Regions from separate parts of the Streptomyces sp. NPDC002773 genome, predicted to be linked through region 2. Evidence: riboswitches for the same ligand, from Rfam matches in the RefSeq annotation. Region 2 holds a riboswitch; each other region holds the start of a gene.
What was found. A riboswitch is a leader RNA that binds a small molecule or an ion and turns the genes downstream of it on or off. The one in region 2 is predicted to bind cyclic di-AMP.
Positions count from the first base shown of each region.

Region 1: another riboswitch for cyclic di-AMP. It lies ahead of ABT034_RS28020 (LysM peptidoglycan-binding domain-containing protein); the one in region 2 lies ahead of ABT034_RS05130 (M23 family metallopeptidase).
Region 3: another riboswitch for cyclic di-AMP. It lies ahead of ABT034_RS06595 (LysM peptidoglycan-binding domain-containing M23 family metallopeptidase); the one in region 2 lies ahead of ABT034_RS05130 (M23 family metallopeptidase).
Region 4: another riboswitch for cyclic di-AMP. It lies ahead of ABT034_RS22425 (C40 family peptidase); the one in region 2 lies ahead of ABT034_RS05130 (M23 family metallopeptidase).

Region 1 is NZ_JBEOVO010000030.1:15,068-19,255, forward strand. It holds gene ABT034_RS28015 (alpha/beta family hydrolase) at 1-1,074, shown strand, start outside; gene ABT034_RS28020 (LysM peptidoglycan-binding domain-containing protein) at 1,058-1,936, opposite strand; cyclic di-AMP (ydaO/yuaA leader) riboswitch at 1,941-2,124, opposite strand; gene ABT034_RS28025 (DUF6197 family protein) at 2,468-3,112, shown strand; gene ABT034_RS28030 (nitroreductase family deazaflavin-dependent oxidoreductase) at 3,189-3,626, opposite strand; gene ABT034_RS28035 (alpha/beta fold hydrolase) at 3,795-4,188, shown strand, end outside.
Region 2 is NZ_JBEOVO010000002.1:540,929-545,116, forward strand. It holds tRNA gene ABT034_RS05115 (tRNA-Met) at 1-58, shown strand, start outside; gene ABT034_RS05120 (MerR family transcriptional regulator) at 176-916, shown strand; gene ABT034_RS05125 (PP2C family protein-serine/threonine phosphatase) at 1,057-2,268, shown strand; cyclic di-AMP (ydaO/yuaA leader) riboswitch at 2,470-2,616, shown strand; gene ABT034_RS05130 (M23 family metallopeptidase) at 2,628-3,788, shown strand; gene ABT034_RS05135 (PrsW family intramembrane metalloprotease) at 3,846-4,188, opposite strand, start outside.
Region 3 is NZ_JBEOVO010000003.1:298,474-302,661, reverse strand. It holds gene ABT034_RS06605 (STM4011 family radical SAM protein) at 1-77, shown strand, start outside; gene ABT034_RS06600 (SGNH/GDSL hydrolase family protein) at 64-858, opposite strand; gene ABT034_RS06595 (LysM peptidoglycan-binding domain-containing M23 family metallopeptidase) at 1,020-2,042, opposite strand; cyclic di-AMP (ydaO/yuaA leader) riboswitch at 2,045-2,205, opposite strand; gene ABT034_RS06590 (tyrosine-protein phosphatase) at 2,594-3,415, shown strand; gene ABT034_RS06585 (DUF6126 family protein) at 3,425-3,580, opposite strand; gene ABT034_RS06580 (helix-turn-helix domain-containing protein) at 3,633-4,188, opposite strand, start outside.
Region 4 is NZ_JBEOVO010000019.1:16,981-21,168, reverse strand. It holds gene bioB (biotin synthase BioB) at 1-258, opposite strand, end outside; gene ABT034_RS22435 (8-amino-7-oxononanoate synthase) at 402-1,589, shown strand; gene ABT034_RS22430 (ATP-binding protein) at 1,752-2,189, shown strand; gene ABT034_RS22425 (C40 family peptidase) at 2,205-2,681, opposite strand; cyclic di-AMP (ydaO/yuaA leader) riboswitch at 2,685-2,815, opposite strand; gene ABT034_RS22420 (hypothetical protein) at 3,206-3,511, opposite strand; gene ABT034_RS22415 (ATP-dependent Clp protease proteolytic subunit) at 3,519-4,142, opposite strand.

The DNA of each region.
Region 1 (4,188 bases), on a different contig from region 2:
GTCAACGAGCGGGTGATGCGCGAGACCGGGGCGGACGCGCGCGACCTCGCCGCCGTGGAGCAGCGCGAGCACGCCGAGCTCGACCACAGGGCCCGGCGCTACCGGGGCAGCAGGCCCTCCGTGCCCCTCGACGGGCGGACGGTCCTCGTCGTCGACGACGGCCTCGCGACCGGGGCCACGGCCCTGGCGGCCTGCCGGGTGGTACGCGCCCGGGGCGCCGCCCGGATCGTCCTCGCGGTACCGGTCGCGCCGCCGGGATGGACGGCCCGGCTCGGCGGGGAGGCCGACGAGACCGTGAGCGTCCACACGCCGGAGATGTTCTACGCGATCGGACAGTTCTACCGGGACTTCGCGCAGACCCCCGACGCGGAGGTCATCGCCTGCCTGGACCGGAACCGGGCCACGCGCGGGCCAATCGTCCACGCGGAGGACGTACGGATCCCCGCCGCCGGGGCCACGCTCAACGGGCACCTCGCTGTGCCCGAGAACGCCGCCGGCATCGTCCTGTTCGCCCATGGGAGCGGCAGCAGCCGGCACAGCCCCCGCAACGGGGCGGTCGCGGCGGCACTCAACGGGGCGGGCCTAGGAACGCTCCTCTTCGACCTGCTCACCGAGGCCGAGGCGGGGGACAGGGCCCGGGTCTTCGACACCCCGCTGCTCGCCGGCCGTCTCGCCGACGCCACGGCCTGGCTCGCGGGCCGGCCCGCGACCGGCGGCCTCCCGCTCGGCTACTTCGGGGCGAGTACGGGAGCCGCCGCCGCGCTGTGGGCGGCGGCCGATCCCGCGTCCTCCGTGGCCGCCGTCGTCTCACGCGGTGGCCGGCCCGACCTGGCGGCCGACCACCTGGCCCAGGTCAGGGCCCCGACGCTGCTCGTGGTGGGAGGCAGGGACGAGCTGGTCCTCGACCTCAACCGGCGGGCCGGGTCCCGGCTGCGCTGCGAGCACCGGCTCGCCGTCGTGGAGGGCGCCACCCATCTGTTCGAGGAGCCGGGTGCCCTGGAGCAGGTGGCGGAACTCGCCGGCTCCTGGTTCACCCGGCACTTCGCGACCAGCGGGATCAGTAGGGCCCGTTGACGTTGTCGATGGAGCCGTAGCGGTCGGCCGCGTAGTTGCAGGCGGCCGTGATGTTGGCGACCGGGTCGAACAGGTCCGTGGACGTGCCCGGCACGTGGTACGCGTCGAAGGTCGGCTGGATCACCTGGAGGAGGCCCTTCGAGGGCGTTCCGGCCACGGCGTTGGAGTCCCAGAGGTTGATGGCCTGGGGGTTGCCGGACGACTCGCGCATGATGTTGCGGAGGATCCCGTCGTAGGAACCGGGGATGCCGCGCTGGGACATGATGTCCAGCGACTCCCGGATCCAGCCGTCGAGGTTGTTCGCGTACTGGGCGGCGGCCGGGGCGGCCTGGACGGGAGCGGCGGCGGGAGCGGCCTGCGCCGCGGAGGCGCCCGTGTCCTTGGCGACGGCCGGGGCGGCGGGACGGCGCTCGGAGCGGCTCGCCCGATCGGCCGAACCGGTCTTCTTCGCCTTCGCGGGAGCGGCCTTCGCGGAATCCCGACCGAGCGTCAGTTCAAGGCCGGGACGAATAAGTGACGGGTTGTCACCCACCACGCTCTTGTTGGCCTGGTAAAGGGTCTTCCAGCCGCCCTGAATTCCCTTCTTCTGGGCGATCAGGGAAAGCGAGTCGCCGCTGACGACCGTGTAGGTGCGGGCGGCGGCCGGTGCGGTCGGGGCCTTGGCCGCGGCCGCGACGGCGGGAGCGGCGAGGGCGGCGGCGGGCCGGGCAGCGAGTTCCGGAGCTCCGGAAACGGGCGCGGCGCCGGCTGCGGCGGGGGCGATCAACGGGAGGGCCAGGGCGGCTCCACCCGTTCCGACCAGCGCGATTCCACGCGAGACGGGGTGGCGTCGGGGGCGGCGGTGCTTACCGTGTGCAGGCATGACGGATTCCTCTCCGGCGCCTTCGGGGTGAGCTGTCGGGTTCGGACTGGAGATGTCCGGCCGCGCGCACGCGGCTTCACCCCGAGCCGTTCCGGAATCCGGGCCGGCGTATTCGTGGGTCCCCCGCTCCTGCCGTCGGGTGAAAAGGGAGGTATTTCGAGCGGTGGCAGGATTCGGCGATCCGCTCGAATGGAGGTGACCGTAGGCCAGTAATGCGACGGAGAACAAGAGGGGCGGGTCGACGGGCCCGGTGAAAGGATCACGGAATTCTCCGAATTCAAGATCGACCGTTCTTCCGGTCCGCCGAACTTCCTTGCGCGGCGGGGCTCGCGCCGGGTCAGGAGGCGGGGGAGCCCCTGGGAAAGTGAGTCGCGTCACCAGGTGTTCAATGTCCGAAAATGCGCCTTAATTCGGTTAATAGGCGAGAGCGCCGGAAAAGCCCTGTCGATCGCAGGGGCACTCAAGGGCATAACGCGCAAACCCGACATTCGTGCTGAAGGATGGTGCCACCCCGACCGAGGAGCCGCCCGGATGTCCCCCTCCGCCTCCCTGATCAGCCCCGACGCCCTCGACCGTGAGGCCGCCGCCCTCTACGAGAGCGCCACCTGGCAGCGGATCGTCACGGACTTGACCGCCGCGCCACCGCCCGCGGGTACTCCCGCCCCCGCGCCGGCCCCGGTGCCGGACACGGAGTCGGACTCCGAGAGATGGCGGACTCTGCTCACCCTGCCCGTGGACCGGCTCGTCGCCGACGCGCTCGACGCGCTGCCGCCGCCCCTGCCCGCCGAACGCCGGCTCCCGGGCCGGATCGGAGCCGTACTCCCCGACAAGCTGCACGCCTGGCGGCGCCTCGGCCAGCCCGAACTGCGCCCCTCGGTCCACCTCGGCTACGCGCGCCTCGTCCTGGCGGAGTGGGGCTGGCAGAACGCGCCGTACAAGCTGCGGGACGCCCGGGGGGCCCGATGCGTCTGCGGCGCCCTGCTCGCCGCCCACCGCCTCGGCTACGGCAGCGCGACGACGATGAACGAGGCCGCCGCCTGGATCATGGCCGAGCTGCGGTCACGGGGCTGGCAGGAGCTGATCGGGCCGTGGAACCGGGCCCCCGGCCGTACCGCCGCCGACGCCCTCGCCCTCCTCGACGCCACCATCCACCGCGCCGCGCACGCCGGCCGCTGAGCGGCCTTCCGCCGTGTGGACCACCGGCCGGGCTCGGTGGCGAGCTCGGCCGGGTCGACGGCGGTCCCTCCGGCTCCTACTCGGTCCGCTCGACGACGAACAGGGGGATCTCGCGGTCGGTCTTGCGCTGGTAGTCGGCGTAGTCGGGGAACGCGGCGACGGCCCGCTCCCACCACGCCCGGCGCTCCTCGCCGGTGACCAGACGCGCCTTCATGTCCCAGACGCGCGTGCCGTCGCGGAGTTCCACGAGCGGCGAGGCGACGAGGTTGTGGTACCAGACGGGGTGCTTCACCGCCCCGCCGTTCGACGCGACGAGCGCGTACGCCCCCTCGTGCTCGACCCGCATGAGCGGCGTCTTGCGGAGCTTGCCGCTCCTCGCGCCGACGTTCGTGACCAGGACGACGGGCAGACCGCGCATGGTCGTGCCCTTGGTGCCGCCGGACGACTCGTACAGCTCGACCTGGTTGCGCACCCACGCCGAGGGGCTGGGCTCGTATTCGCCTTCGAGGGGCATGGAGATCCTTTCGGGGGCGTCCGCTGTCACCGGCTGTCTGCCGCGTCCCCCCGACGCTAGCGGACGGACCCGCCCGCGTCCCGGCCGTCCTGGCCGATGCGTTGTCAGTGCCGACTCATAGGGTGGCTCCTGACGGTACGAGTGGCGGCGCAGGGGAGAGTGGTCGGCATGCGGGAGTTGTTCCTCGCGGACCAGCGGGCGTACATCCGGTGGATCGACCTGCCCGGAGACGGGCCCGTGCGGGTGTTCGTCCACGGACTCGGGTGCACGGCGGCGTCGGACTTCGCCCACATCGCGGCCCACCCCGCCCTCGGCGGCTCCCGGGCCCTGCTCGTGGACCTCCTCGGCCACGGGCTGAGCGACCGGCCCGCCGCCTTCGACTACCGCATGGAGTCCCAGGCGGCGGCGGTGGCCGCCGTCCTCGACCACCTCGGACTCACGGGCGTCGACCTCGTCGGGCACTCCATGGGCGGCGCCGTGACGATCCATCTCGTGGCGGCGCGCCCGGACCTCGTGGCCCGGCTCGTGGTCGCGGAGCCGAACCTGTACGCGGGCGGCGGCG
Region 2 (4,188 bases):
TCGGTAGCTCGCTGGGCTCATAACCCAGAGGTCGCAGGTTCAAATCCTGTCCCCGCTACTCAGTAGCAACGAAGGCCCGGATCCAGTCACTGGATCCGGGCCTTCGTCGTATTGCCCGTTTCCCGGCACTTCTCCGCTTGACCTTGACGCGACGTCAAGATTTAGCGTTCTCGGTATGGAGTGGTCGATCCAAGAGATCGCCAAGAAGGCCGGCACCACCAGCCGCACCCTCCGGCACTACGGAGAGCGCGGACTGCTGGAGCCGAGCCGGATCGGCGCGAACGGTTACCGGTACTACGACCAGGCGGCGCTCGTGCGGCTGCAGCGGATCCTGCTGCTGCGCGAGCTGGGGCTCTCGCTGCCCGCCATCGCCGAGGTCCTCGCGGGGCAGCGGGACACGTCCGCCGCCCTCCGCACCCATCTCGCCCTCCTGGAGCAGGAGCGCGAGCGCATCGGACGCCAGATCGCGTCGGTGCGGACCACTCTCCACAAGACCGAGAACGGAGACGCACTCATGGCCGACGAAGTGTTCGACGGTTTCGACCACACGGTGTACGAGGAGGAGGTCACCGAGCGCTGGGGCCGCGACGCGTACGAGCAGGGTGACCGCTGGTGGCGTTCGCTCGGTGCCGGGCAGCGGAAAGCGTTCATGGACGAGCAGTCCGGCATCGCCCGCGACTTCGCCCGGGCGCTCGGGGAGGGCCTCGCCGCCGGCAGCGACGAGGTGCAGGCGATCGCGCGGCGCCAGGTCGCGTGGCTGTCGCACACGACGGCCCCGAGCAAGGAGTACGTGATCGGTCTCGGCCGGATGTACGTCGACGACCCGCGCTTCACCGCGCACTACGACAAGCACGGTGAGGGGACCGCGGTCCTCGTCCGGGACGCGATGGAGATCTACGCGGAGCGGAACCTCTGACGGAACCGCGCGCCCGGAGTGAGGAGGCCGCCCCGTACGCCAGTCGGCCCCGCGGAAGTCGCCGCACGGCGGGGCGGCGGCCACCCTGGAGAGGCGCGGTGCGGACCGCGGCCGGGTACGGACCGGGCAGGAGAGCACAGGTGGGGCACCCCCTAGGAGCGGGCGGCGGTGGGCGGCGGGGCGGTGAGGGCCGCCGCTCGTACGGGCGCGCCCGGCGGTTCATCCGCGCGCTGCCGCCGCTGGTCATCGCCGGCGGGGTCGTCTTCGACCTGCTGACACCGCCCGCGTACACCGCCGCACCGCTCTTCTCCGCCGCCCCGCTGATCGCCGCGCCCTTCTTCTCCACCCTCACGACGCTCCTGACCGGGATCGCCGCCGTCCTCGCCTCCGTCGGGCTGCACCTCTACAACGGCACCGCCGACGAGGTCCCGACCCTGACCGAGACCCTGACCGTCCTCACCGTCTCCGCGCTGGCCCTCCTCGTCAGCCGGGTCGTACGGAGGAGCGGTGAGCGGCTCGCCTCGGCGCGGGTCATCGCGGAGACCGCCCAGAAGGCCGTGCTGCCGACGCCGGCCGAGCGGATCGGCGGGCTGCAGTGCGCGGCCCGTTACGAGGCGGCGCAGGCGGACGCGTTCATCGGCGGCGACCTGTTCGCCGTCCAGGACACCCCCTACGGGGTGCGGCTCGTGGTCGGGGACGTCCGGGGCAAGGGGATGGAGGCGGTCGAGGCCGTGGCCGTCGTCATCGGGGCCTTCCGGGAGGCGGCCGAGCAGGAGCGGAGCCTGGAGGGCGTGGCGCAGCGCCTGGAGCGGGCGCTGGCCCGCGAGGGGACCCGCAGGGACGGGCTCGACGCCTTCGAGGGGTTCACCACCGCCGTTCTGGCCGAGATCCCGCGCGGCGACGGGAGCGGCACCTTCGACGGTTTCGTACGGATCGTCAACCGCGGGCATCCGCCGCCGCTGATGCTGTACGCGGACGGGCGCCTGGACACGCTGGAGCCGACCGAGCCGGCGCTGCCGCTCGGCATGGGCGATCTGGCGGTGTGGCCGGACCGGGCCGAGGGGCGGCCGTACCCGCCGGGCGCGACGCTGCTCTTCTACACCGACGGCCTCTCGGAGGCACGGAACGCGGGGGGAGTCTTCTACGACCCGGGCGAACGCCTCGCCGGGCGGATCTTCCCGGGGCCCGAGGAGTTGCTGGACGCGCTGGTGGACGACGTACGGCTGCACACGGGCGGCGGGGCGACGGACGACATGGCGCTGCTCGCGCTGAGCCGTCCGGCGACGGGGCAGCCGGAGCGGCGCCGCACGATGCCGGTGGTGCCGCCGGGCGGGCCCGGTCACCAGTCGTAGTCGAGAGGTGTCGCTGCGATAACAATTGACATAACGTCAGATCGCGGAGGTTTGGGCGGCGCCTCCTGAAGGACGGTCAACTCGGACCATTCCCTCCCAATTCAATGAATGATCAAGAGGAACGGCTTGGAATCAGGACCCCCCGTCTATTAACGTTCGATAACGCAGCGCGGTCGTCCCAGCCGCCGCAAGAGGCGGCACCGTGCGCACGCGCCGAATCCTGAAAAGGAACCGGGGAACCACCAATTGGGGTGAATCGGGCCCTTCGCACCTGTGCGACCGTGCCCGTAGGAGACCTTCCTGCTCCGAACCCGTCAGCTAACCCGGTAGGCGAGAAGGAAGGAAAGGAGCGCCCTTTCGTGGCGTCCAACACCCCTGCCCCCGAGGCTCCCTTCGACGCCTTCGGTGGTGGTGCGGGTCCCGCCGCGCCGGGCACCGAGTGGAACCCCACCGAGGATTCCCTCCGCGCCCAGAGCCGCTCCGGCGGCCGGCACCGGGTCGTCAAGCAGCGGTCCAACTTCGCCCGCTCCTCCACCGTCCTCGGTGTCGGTGTCATCGCGGCCGTCGGCGCGGGCGGCCTCGCCACCGCGCAGGAGAAGCCTCCCGTGGCCATCTCCTTGCCGGACCTCCCCGACCTAAACCTGCCCGACGCCCACGACCTCCCCGGCGTCGGCGACCTCCTCCCGGACGAGGACGCGGGTACGGGCTCGGGCGCCGGCGACGACACGGTGGCCGCCGGTGCGGCCCGCTCCAACCCGAACCCGCTCACCGCCGCCACGTACACGACCTTCGACACCGAGCAGGCCGGGAAGACCGAGCAGGCGGGGACGGCCGAGCAGGCCACGAGGACGGCGACCGGCACCGCCGACGCGGGCGAGGCCCTGCGCGCCCGCATCCTCCAGCAGGCCGAGCAGCAGCAGGCGTCCGCGGACGCCGCCGAGAAGGCCGCGGCGGAGAAGGCGGCCGCCGAGAAGGCGGCGGCGGAGGCCGCGGCCAAGGCCGAGGCCGCGGAGAAGGCGGCCGCGGAGGCGAAGGCGAAGGCCGAGGCCGAGGCCAAGGCGAAGGCGGAGGCAGAAGCCGCAGCGAAGGCCGAGGCCGAGCGCCTCGCGCAGCTCGCCGCGAGCTACTCGATGCCGCTCTCCTCGTACTCCGTCAGCGCCACCTACATGCAGTCCGGTTCGATGTGGTCCTCCGGTCACCACACGGGCCTCGACTTCGCCGCCCCCACCGGCACCCCGCTCAAGGCGGTCCACGGCGCCACCGTGAAGTCGGCGGGCTGGTCCGGCTCGTACGGCTACCGGATCGTCCTGGAGCTGGAGGACGGCACCGAGGTCTGGTACTGCCACCTGTCGTCCATGACGGTCGGCGTCGGCCAGACCGTGGGCACCGGCGAGACGATCGGCCGTGTCGGCGCCACCGGCAACGTCACCGGCGCCCACCTCCACATGGAGGTGCACACGCCCGACGGCACCGGCATCGACCCGGCGGAATGGCTCCGCTCGAAGGGCCTGACGGTCTGAGGCCCGAGAGCCCGAGAGCCCGAGAGCCCGGGTGCCCGAGAGCCTGGGGCCCTCGGCTCAGCTCCGGTACGGGTTGTAGCCGTCGTAGTCCAGGTACTGCGGCGGCGACCAGGCCCGGCCGGTGGCCCTGGCCGCGTACGTGAGCGCGGGCGAGGCGACCTCGCGGCGCTGCCACAGGTGGTGGAGCAGCTCCTGCTCGCGGGCCGTGAAGTCGGGCCCGGCCGTGCCGCGCCGGGCCCGGTCCCTGAGGAACGCCAGGGTCGTCGCGAAGGACTCGTACTCGCCCACCGCCCGCGCGGCCGGCGGGCCGTACGTCCGGGCCGCGAACGAACGGGCCAGCTGACGGGCCCGCATCGAGGAGAGCGCCAGCGGCTCCGTGGGGGAGAGCCAGCCGGCCGCC
Region 3 (4,188 bases), on a different contig from region 2:
CGCTGTACGACGTGTTCGCCGGCGGGGTCCTGGAGCGGATCCCGGCCGGCGGTCCGTCGTCCCTCAGAGGGGCATGAGGTCGGGGCGCTTGGCCTCGACGTGGTCGCCGGAGCTCTCGCCGCGCAGCCGGCGCCCGATCCACGGCACGAGGTACTCCTTCGCCCAGTTGATGTCGTCCCTGCGCAGCTCCAGCGAGCCGCGCGGGGGCACCGGCGGCCAGGCCTGGTCCGGGTCGGCGGGCACCGGCAGGCCGAGGACCTGGGCGGCGCGGAGGGCGACCCGGGTGTGCCCCTCGGCGGAGAGGTGCAGCCGGTCGAGGTCCCAGGCACGACGGTCCTGCACGGACCTGAGGGACCACAGGTCCAGGACCGGGCAGTCGTAGCGGTCCGCGATGGCCCGGACGTGGGCGGTGTAGGTGGCGATCTTGCCGCGCAGGTGCCTGAGCACGGGCACGTCACGGGTGTCGAAGCCGGTGGTCACCATGACGGTGCCGACGGCGGAGGTCAGTTCGGCGACGGCGCGCTCGAAGCGCTCGGCCACGTCGTCGGGGTCCGAGCCGGGGCGGATGATGTCGTTGCCGCCGGCGCAGAAGGTCACCAGGTCGGGGGCGAGTTCCTTCGCCCGGGGGACCTGTTCCGCCACGATCTGGTCGAGGAGGCGCCCGCGTACGGCCAGGTTGGCGTAGCGGAAGGCGTCGTGCTCCGGCAGCTGGTCGGCGAGCAGGACCGCGAAGCGGTCCGCCCAGCCGACGTACGCCCCGTCGGGACCGGGGTCCCCGACGCCCTCGGTGAAGCTGTCACCGATCGCCGCGTACGACCCGAATGCGTTCTTGTCTCTTGATCTCGAATCGTCTGCCACGGGAGCACATCCTTCCCTTTTGGATGTGACCTACGCGACCGTAAGGAGGGGTTGACGCCGGGTGACATATGCCACCGATAAAGAAATTGCCAAGCCGGAATAGATGGGGAAACGCCGGTGGCCCGGCACAGGAGTGCCGGGCCACGCGGGGTGTCGGTGCGTCAGAGGGAGACGCCGTGCTGGCGGAGGTAGCCCAGCGGGTCGATGTCGGAGCCGTAGCTCGGGGAGGTGCGGATCTCGAAGTGCAGGTGCGGGCCGGTGGAGTTGCCGGTGGAGCCGGAGAGGCCGATCTGCTGGCCGCCGGTGACGGTCTGGCCGGACGAGACGGAGAGGGAGGAGAGGTGGGCGTACTGGGAGTAGTTGCCGTCGGCGTGCTGGATGACGACCTCGTTGCCGTACGAGCCGCTCCAGCCGGCCGAGACGACCGTGCCGGCGCCGACGGCGCGGACGGTGGTGCCGGAGGAGGCGATGAAGTCGGCACCGGTGTGGTAGCCGGAGGACCACATGGAGCCGGAGGCGCGGTACGGGGTGGAGACGCCGCCGTCGACCGGGGCGACCCAGCCGGCCGCGGAGGTCGAGGCGCCCGTGGACTCCTGCGAAGAGGAGGACGAGCCGGAGTCCGACGACGTGCCGGCGTCCGAGGACGGGGCGGCGGTGGCCGGGGCGGCGACGCGCTCGCTGCCGCGGGAGGCGCGCGGGGTGTCGCCGTTCTTCGAGGAGGTCTCGGCGGACGGCTTCGGGGCGCTCTCGGGGGCGGCCGCCCGGGGCTCGGCGCTCTTCGGGGCGGCGGCCTTGGCGGTGCTCTTGGCGCCGAGCGTGAGCTTCATGCCGGGCAGGATGAGCGAGGGGTCCTCGCCGACGACCTGGCGGTTGTCGGCGTACAGCTTCTGCCAGCCGCCGGCGACGCGGTGGTCGGCGGCGATCTTCGACAGGTAGTCGCCCCGCACGACGGAGTACGTCTTCGGCGCGGCCTTGGCGGCGGGCGCGGCCTTGGCGGCGGCGGGGGCCTTCACCTGGGCAGCGGCGGTGACGGCCTGGCCGGCGGCGGCCGTCTGCTCGGCGGCGTGGGCCCCGGTGGCGCCGAAGAGCGGGAGGGCGACGACGGCGCCTCCCGTACCGGCGGCGGCGATTCCGCGGGTCAGTCGGTTGGTCTTGGTACGGCGGTGCTTACCCGTCGCGGGCATGGCGAATTCCTCTCCGGCGCCTACGAGGTGAGCTGTCGGGTTCGGACTGGAGATGCCCGGCCGCGTTCTCACGCGGCTTCACCCCAAGCCGTCCTGCGTCGCGGGACCGGCGTTTTCCTGGGTCCCCCGCTCCTGCCACACATGGGATGAGTGGGAATTCCGGACGGTGGCAGGATTCGGCGGTCCGACCGGATTGACGGTGACGCTAGACGAGGGGGTCGGCACGGACAAGCCGCTGATTTCCACCGGCTTTCCCCGCCCCGTCTTCCGGCCGGAATTCCGGTCACCCTCTGTGGATGACGGTCCTTCGACGTCCTTTTTCCGTACGGCAATTGGTTCCGGCCGTCGGCCACGATCCGTCACTTCTATGACCCTGCTCACGCGTCCTTGCTCATCTCGCCTGTAAACAGGGCGCGTTATATGTAAGGCCTCAATTCGGACAGATCACCCATTCCCGTCCAGGGGGCTGCGCCGACACCCTCGCGCCTGGATGATTGCCCCAGGAACCGATCTCGCTTCGGGCACCCGAACGCCGACCACCAGGAGCATCCGTGACGCAGCAGCTGCCGCAGGTCCCGCCCATCGAAATGACCGAGCCCGAGCTGGCCGAGGTCCGCAACTTCCGGGACGTGGGCGGCCTGCCGACGACGGACGGCCGGGCCGTCCGCACCGGGCGCCTCTTCCGCAGCGGCCACCTCGCCCACGCGACGGCGGCGGACGCCGCCTTCCTCGACTCGCTGGGGCTGCACACCGTGTTCGACTTCCGGAACGTGGCCGACCGGAAGGTCGAGGGTCCCGACGTCGAGCTGCCCGGCGTACGGAACGTGAACATTCCCCTCAACGATCCGGCGGAGGGCAAGGAGTTCTGGAAGCTGGTGCGCGGCGGCGACATCGCCCAGCTGCGGGAGATCCTCGGCGACGGCAAGGCGGCCGCCAATATGTCCGACTCGTACCGGAAGATGGTGATCGAGCGGACCGCGGAGCACAGCCGGATCCTGCACGCCATGGCGGAGGACAGCCTCCCCGCCCTGATGCACTGCGCGGCCGGCAAGGACCGCGCCGGGCTCTCCATAGCGATCACCCTGCTCGCCCTCGGGGTCGAGCGGGCGGCGATCGAGGCCGACTACGTGAAGTCGAACGACCCACACCGCCGCTACAAGGTGCGCCGCAGCTCCACCGCCCCCGACGCCATGTCGCCCGAGGTGATGGAGCTGCTGAGCCCGCTCTTCGACGCGCGGGTGGAGTACCTGCGGGGCGCCTTCGAGACGATCGAGGCGACCTGGGGCTCGGTGGACGCCTACCTCACCACGGGCCTGAAGCTGGCCCCGGAGACCCGCGAGCGCCTGCGGGAGCGTCTGCTCACCGAGGTGTGAGCCCGCCGCCTACTGGTTCTGGCCGCCCAGCGCGAAGAGCAGGTAGAGGAAGCCGGCGAAGAGGTGGCCGGCGACCAGGTAGGCGAAGAGGCGCAGCACGAGCCCCTTGGGGAACTTGCCCTCCCCGCGCTCCTCACCGGTGACCGGTCGGGACTTGTCGGACATGTCGGTCCTCTCGAAGGAATGAAGAGCCACGAGGAAGGATGCGCCACGGGGCTCAGCGCCGGTGCGGGGTCCCGTCGCCGAGGCACAGCTCGGCCGCGGGGCTCTGCATCAGGGTGTGGACGAACAGCAGCTCCGCCCCGCCGGGGGTGGCGGCGCCGATCCGGTGCGGGGTGAGCGAGTCGAAGTGCGCGCTGTCCCCGGGGTCGAGGACGTGCACGGCCTCGCCGAGCGCGAGCCGCACCCGGCCCTCCAGGACGTGGATCCACTCCTCCCCCGGGTGGACGCGCACGATGTCGGCCCTGGTGGCGTACGGCACGTGGACCCGCAGACACTGCAGGGCGCGCCCGGCACCGCCCGCCTGGCGGTAGACCCAGCCGTCGGCCTCGACGGGTTCGGAGCGGCCGGCCCGGACGACGGGGTCGCGCTCGGCCGGTGCCTCACCGAGGAGCTCGGAGACCGTCGTACCGTAGATGCGGGCGAGGGCGAGCAGCATCGGCAGCGAGGGCTGCCGGTTCCCTGTCTCCAGGCGCGAGAGGTGGGCCGGCGAGAGGCCGGCCCGCTGGGCGGCGGCCTCCAGGGTGAGGCCCCGGCGGCGGCGCAGGCCCCGC
Region 4 (4,188 bases), on a different contig from region 2:
GGTGTACTTGAGGATCTCGGCCTTGGAGCCGAGCCGCTGGGAGCAGTACGAGCAGTCCTCGGGGCACAGCCCGGACTTCAGGTTCACCAGGTAGTTGAGCTTCACCCGGCGCCCGAACCACTGGCGGCGCACCTTGCCGGCCGCCGCCACCACATCGAGCAGTTCGTCGTCGGAGGTCGCCAGGACGGCGAGCGCTTCTTCACGGGTCGGCAGCTCGCGCCGCAGCCCCTTCTCCACCAGCGTGTTCAGGAGGTCCATAACCGCTGATCCTTGCCTACCGCCCACCCCGGGGCCAAGGAGGAACCGAACAAACGCCCCCGATAGAGGTGTGTGGATGACCACATCCCGACCTCGGCACCCTCCGGTTAGGGTCTGTGCGCTGCCTACAAAAGGATCGCCGCATGTCACAGGCCGACGACGCACGGGCCGCGGGCCCGCGCCGTACCGCGTTCGACTGGACCGACGGCGAGGCGCGCCGCCGGGCGGAGGCCGGTCTCGTCCGGGTGCTGCGGCCCCGGCCGGCCGAGTCGGAGCTGCTGGACCTGGCGAGCAACGACTACCTCGGGCTCACCCGCCGCGCGGAGGTCACTGAGGCGGCGGCCGAGGCCGCGAGGCGCTGGGGCGCGGGCTCCACCGGCTCCCGGCTCGTCACCGGCACCACCCGGCTGCACACCCGCCTGGAGCGCGAACTCGCCGATTTCTGCGGTTTCGAGGCGGCCCTCGTCTTCTCCTCCGGCTACACCGCCAACCTCGCCGCCCTGACGGCGCTCGGCGGCCGGGACTCGCTGATCATCTCCGACGCGTCCAACCACGCCTCGATCGTCGACGGCTGCCGCCTCGCGCGCGCCGAGACGGCCGTCGTCCCGCACACCGACCCCGAGGCCGTGGCCAAGACCCTCGACGCGCATCCGGGGCGGCGGGCCCTGGTCGTCAGCGACTCCGTCTTCTCCGTCGACGGCGACAAGGCCCCGCTGCCGGAGCTCGCCTCGGCCTGCCGCGCGCACGGCGCCGGGCTCGTGGTGGACGACGCCCACGGCCTCGGCGTCCTCGGCGTTGGGGGCCGGGGCGCCCTCCACGAAGCCGGGCTCGCGGGCGACGAGGACGTCGTGGCCACGCTGACCCTCTCCAAGTCCCTCGGCAGCCAGGGCGGCGCCGTCCTCGGCCCGGCCCGGGTGATCGAGCACCTGGTGAACGCGGCCCGCACCTTCATCTTCGACACCGGGCTCGCCCCGGCCGCCGCGGGCGGCGCGCTGGCGAGCCTCCGGCTGCTGGCGGCCGAGCCGGGCCTCGCCGGGCGGGCCCGTACCGTCGCCACCACGCTGTACGGGCTGCTCACCGAGGCGGGCCTCACGGCGGCCCGGCCCGACGCGGCCGTGGTGTCGGTGCGCGCCCCCTCCCCCGAGGCTGCCCTGCGTTGGGCGGCGGACTGCCGCGAGCAGGGCCTCGCGGTCGGCTGCTTCCGGCCCCCGTCCGTACCCGACGGCATCTCGCGGCTGCGCCTCACGGCACGCGCCGATCTGACGGACGCGCAGATCGGGCGCGCGGTGGAGACGATCCTGAGGACCGCGCCCGCCGCCCGGCAGGGGTGAACGTCGGCCCAAGGGCGTTCCCGGGCACCATAGTTCACCGCTTCGGGCGACAGATGGGGACATATCTTGGTGGAACGCCGCCCGGCGCGGCACGATCGGTGGCACTCTGACGCGAAGCGCGATCCGGGGCAGCGGCCCCGGCGGGAAAGGGACAGCGTCGCCATGGCAGATCACCAGGAAGCATCTCTCACGCTGCCGAGCGACCCCGCCTCGGTCCCCACGGCCCGGCGGTACGTCGCGGACGTCCTCGCCGGCTGGGGCCTCGACGGCGCCGCGGACGTCGCGGACTCGATCCGTCTGATCGTCTCCGAACTGGCCACCAACGCCGTCCTCCACACCCTCGGCCAGTCGCCCACCTTCACGGTGGAGGTCCGCCTCGAGCGGGAGGAGCGGCTTCACATCGGCGTCACCGACAGCCACCCCCGCCGGCCCCGCCGCCTCCCGGCGGCGGTCCAGCAGGACAACGGCCGGGGCATGGTCATCATCCGTGTCCTGGCGGCGGAGGCGGGCGGCCGTCTCTCGGTCACTCCGACCGAGGACGGCGGCAAGACGGTCTGGATCACGATCCCGTGGACCGCGGCCCCCCTGGCGAGCTGCTAGCGCCTGTCCTCCGGGTCATCGGACGCGGCCGTAGTAGACCTTCGACGACCAGATCTTGTCGAGCTTCACCCAGGATCCCGACTTGGGCGAGTGCCAGATCTTGCCGCTGCCGGCGTAGATCCCCACGTGGTACACCCTCCCGCCGGAGTGGAAGAAGACCAGGTCCCCCTTCTGCCTGGTGGAGGCGGAGATGTGCTGGGTCTTGTTGTACTGCTGCTGCGCGGTACGGGGCAGCGACTTGCCCGCCTTCTTGTACGCGTAGAGCGTCAGACCGGAGCAGTCGAACCTGGAGGGTCCGGCGCTCCCGTAGCCGTACGGGGCTCCCTTCTTGGACGCGGCGACGCTCAGTGCCTTGTTCGCGTGCGTGGTGGCTGCCTGGGCCTCCGATGCCGCACCTGGTGCGAGCAGCGTGCCGCCGACGGCGGCGAGGGTGAGAGCCGAGACGGCTCCGGCCCGGGACAGCAGGGACGGGACGTGCATCTGCGCAGTCATGCGCAACCCTTCGTCAGCCGCCTGCGAAGGATGACCTGTCGGGTTCGGGCTGGCGAAGATGCCCGGCCGCGGTCGCGGCTTCACCCCAAGGGACGGCCCCGCTGCCGAAACAGCGCGTACGCCCCGTAAAAATCGGGTCCTCCACTCCTGCCGATCCACTCCTGTCGACCAGACGTCCGGGACAGCGGCAGGACTCGGCGTCCGCCCGGACCGCCCCGCCGCGGCGGCGGGGGCTTGTCGTCGACAGGGATCTTGACCCACACCCAGGGTGAAATCCGAGCTGAAACGGCGATATGTGAGGCTCCTCACGACTGATCCGTTCGGGTGGACAGGACGCATTCGTAATCTTCGGAGGTTTGGCCAACGAGCCCCGCACCAGGGGTGGAACGCCCCATTCCGCCAGATGTGTACACGTGGTGCGCAAGTCACCCAAGCTATTTGTCGACTCATCGACTACGCCGAACGAGGGAGTGTTTCTGCGGCACATGTCGGCCGTACGGACCTCGACACGACACGACGAAATGTCAACTCGCGCGTGGTCCCGGGACGGTGACCCGACCGGTCCTGCGATCCCCGTCCAACACCCGCAGAGCACGCGCCAATGTGTCCGCGTGCACCTCGCTCTCACCCCGTGCGTGCATCAGCGTCAGCGCTTCGCGCAGCGCCTCGGCCCGCCCCACCAGGGCCTGTGCCGCCCGTAGCGCTCCATAGGTATGCGTACCTCTGGATGGATTGATCTTCCCCAGGAGGTCGACGACTTCGAGGTACGCGTCGACGAGTTCACCCTCGGCCCGGGTCAGGGCCGGCAGCGGCGGCAGCTCGGGGACCACGGCCGGCTCACCGCGCCGCGCCGCCGCCGGTCGCGCGCCGGCTGGTGATCACATGATCCACCAGGCCGTACGCGACCGCAGCGGGCGCGTCCAGGACGGTCAGACGGTCCAGGTCGGCGTCGATCCGCTCCCGGGGCTGTCCCGTGTGCTCGGCGAACGCCCCGGCCACCAGGGCGCGCTGCCTGAGCAGTTCGCGCGCGTGGAGGTCGAGGTCGCTCGGCTGCCCCTGCATCGGCTCGTCCAGGGCGGGCTGACGGAGCGTGACCCGGGCGCCGGGGAGCATCAGCCGCTTGCCCGGGGTGCCCGCGGCGAGCAGGAGCGCGGCGGTGGAGGCGGCCTGGCCCAGGCAGGTGGTCTCCACGTCGCAGTGGAGCGAGCGCATCGTGTCGTAGACCGCGGTCGTCGCGGTGATGGAGCCGCCGGGGGAGTTGATGTAGAGCGAGACGTCCTGGCCCGGCGCCGCGTGGTCCAGATACAGGAGCTGGGCGATGACGTCGTTGGCCGAGGTCTCGTCGATGGGTGCCCCGAGGAAGACGATCCGGGACTCGAGGAGCCGGGAGTAGGGGTCGAGGGTCCGGGTTCCGTAGCTGGTCCGCTCCGTGAACTCGGGCAGGACGTGGCGAGCGTGCATGACGGGCACCTCCATCTGTAAAAAATGTACAGGACGTACAGGCCGT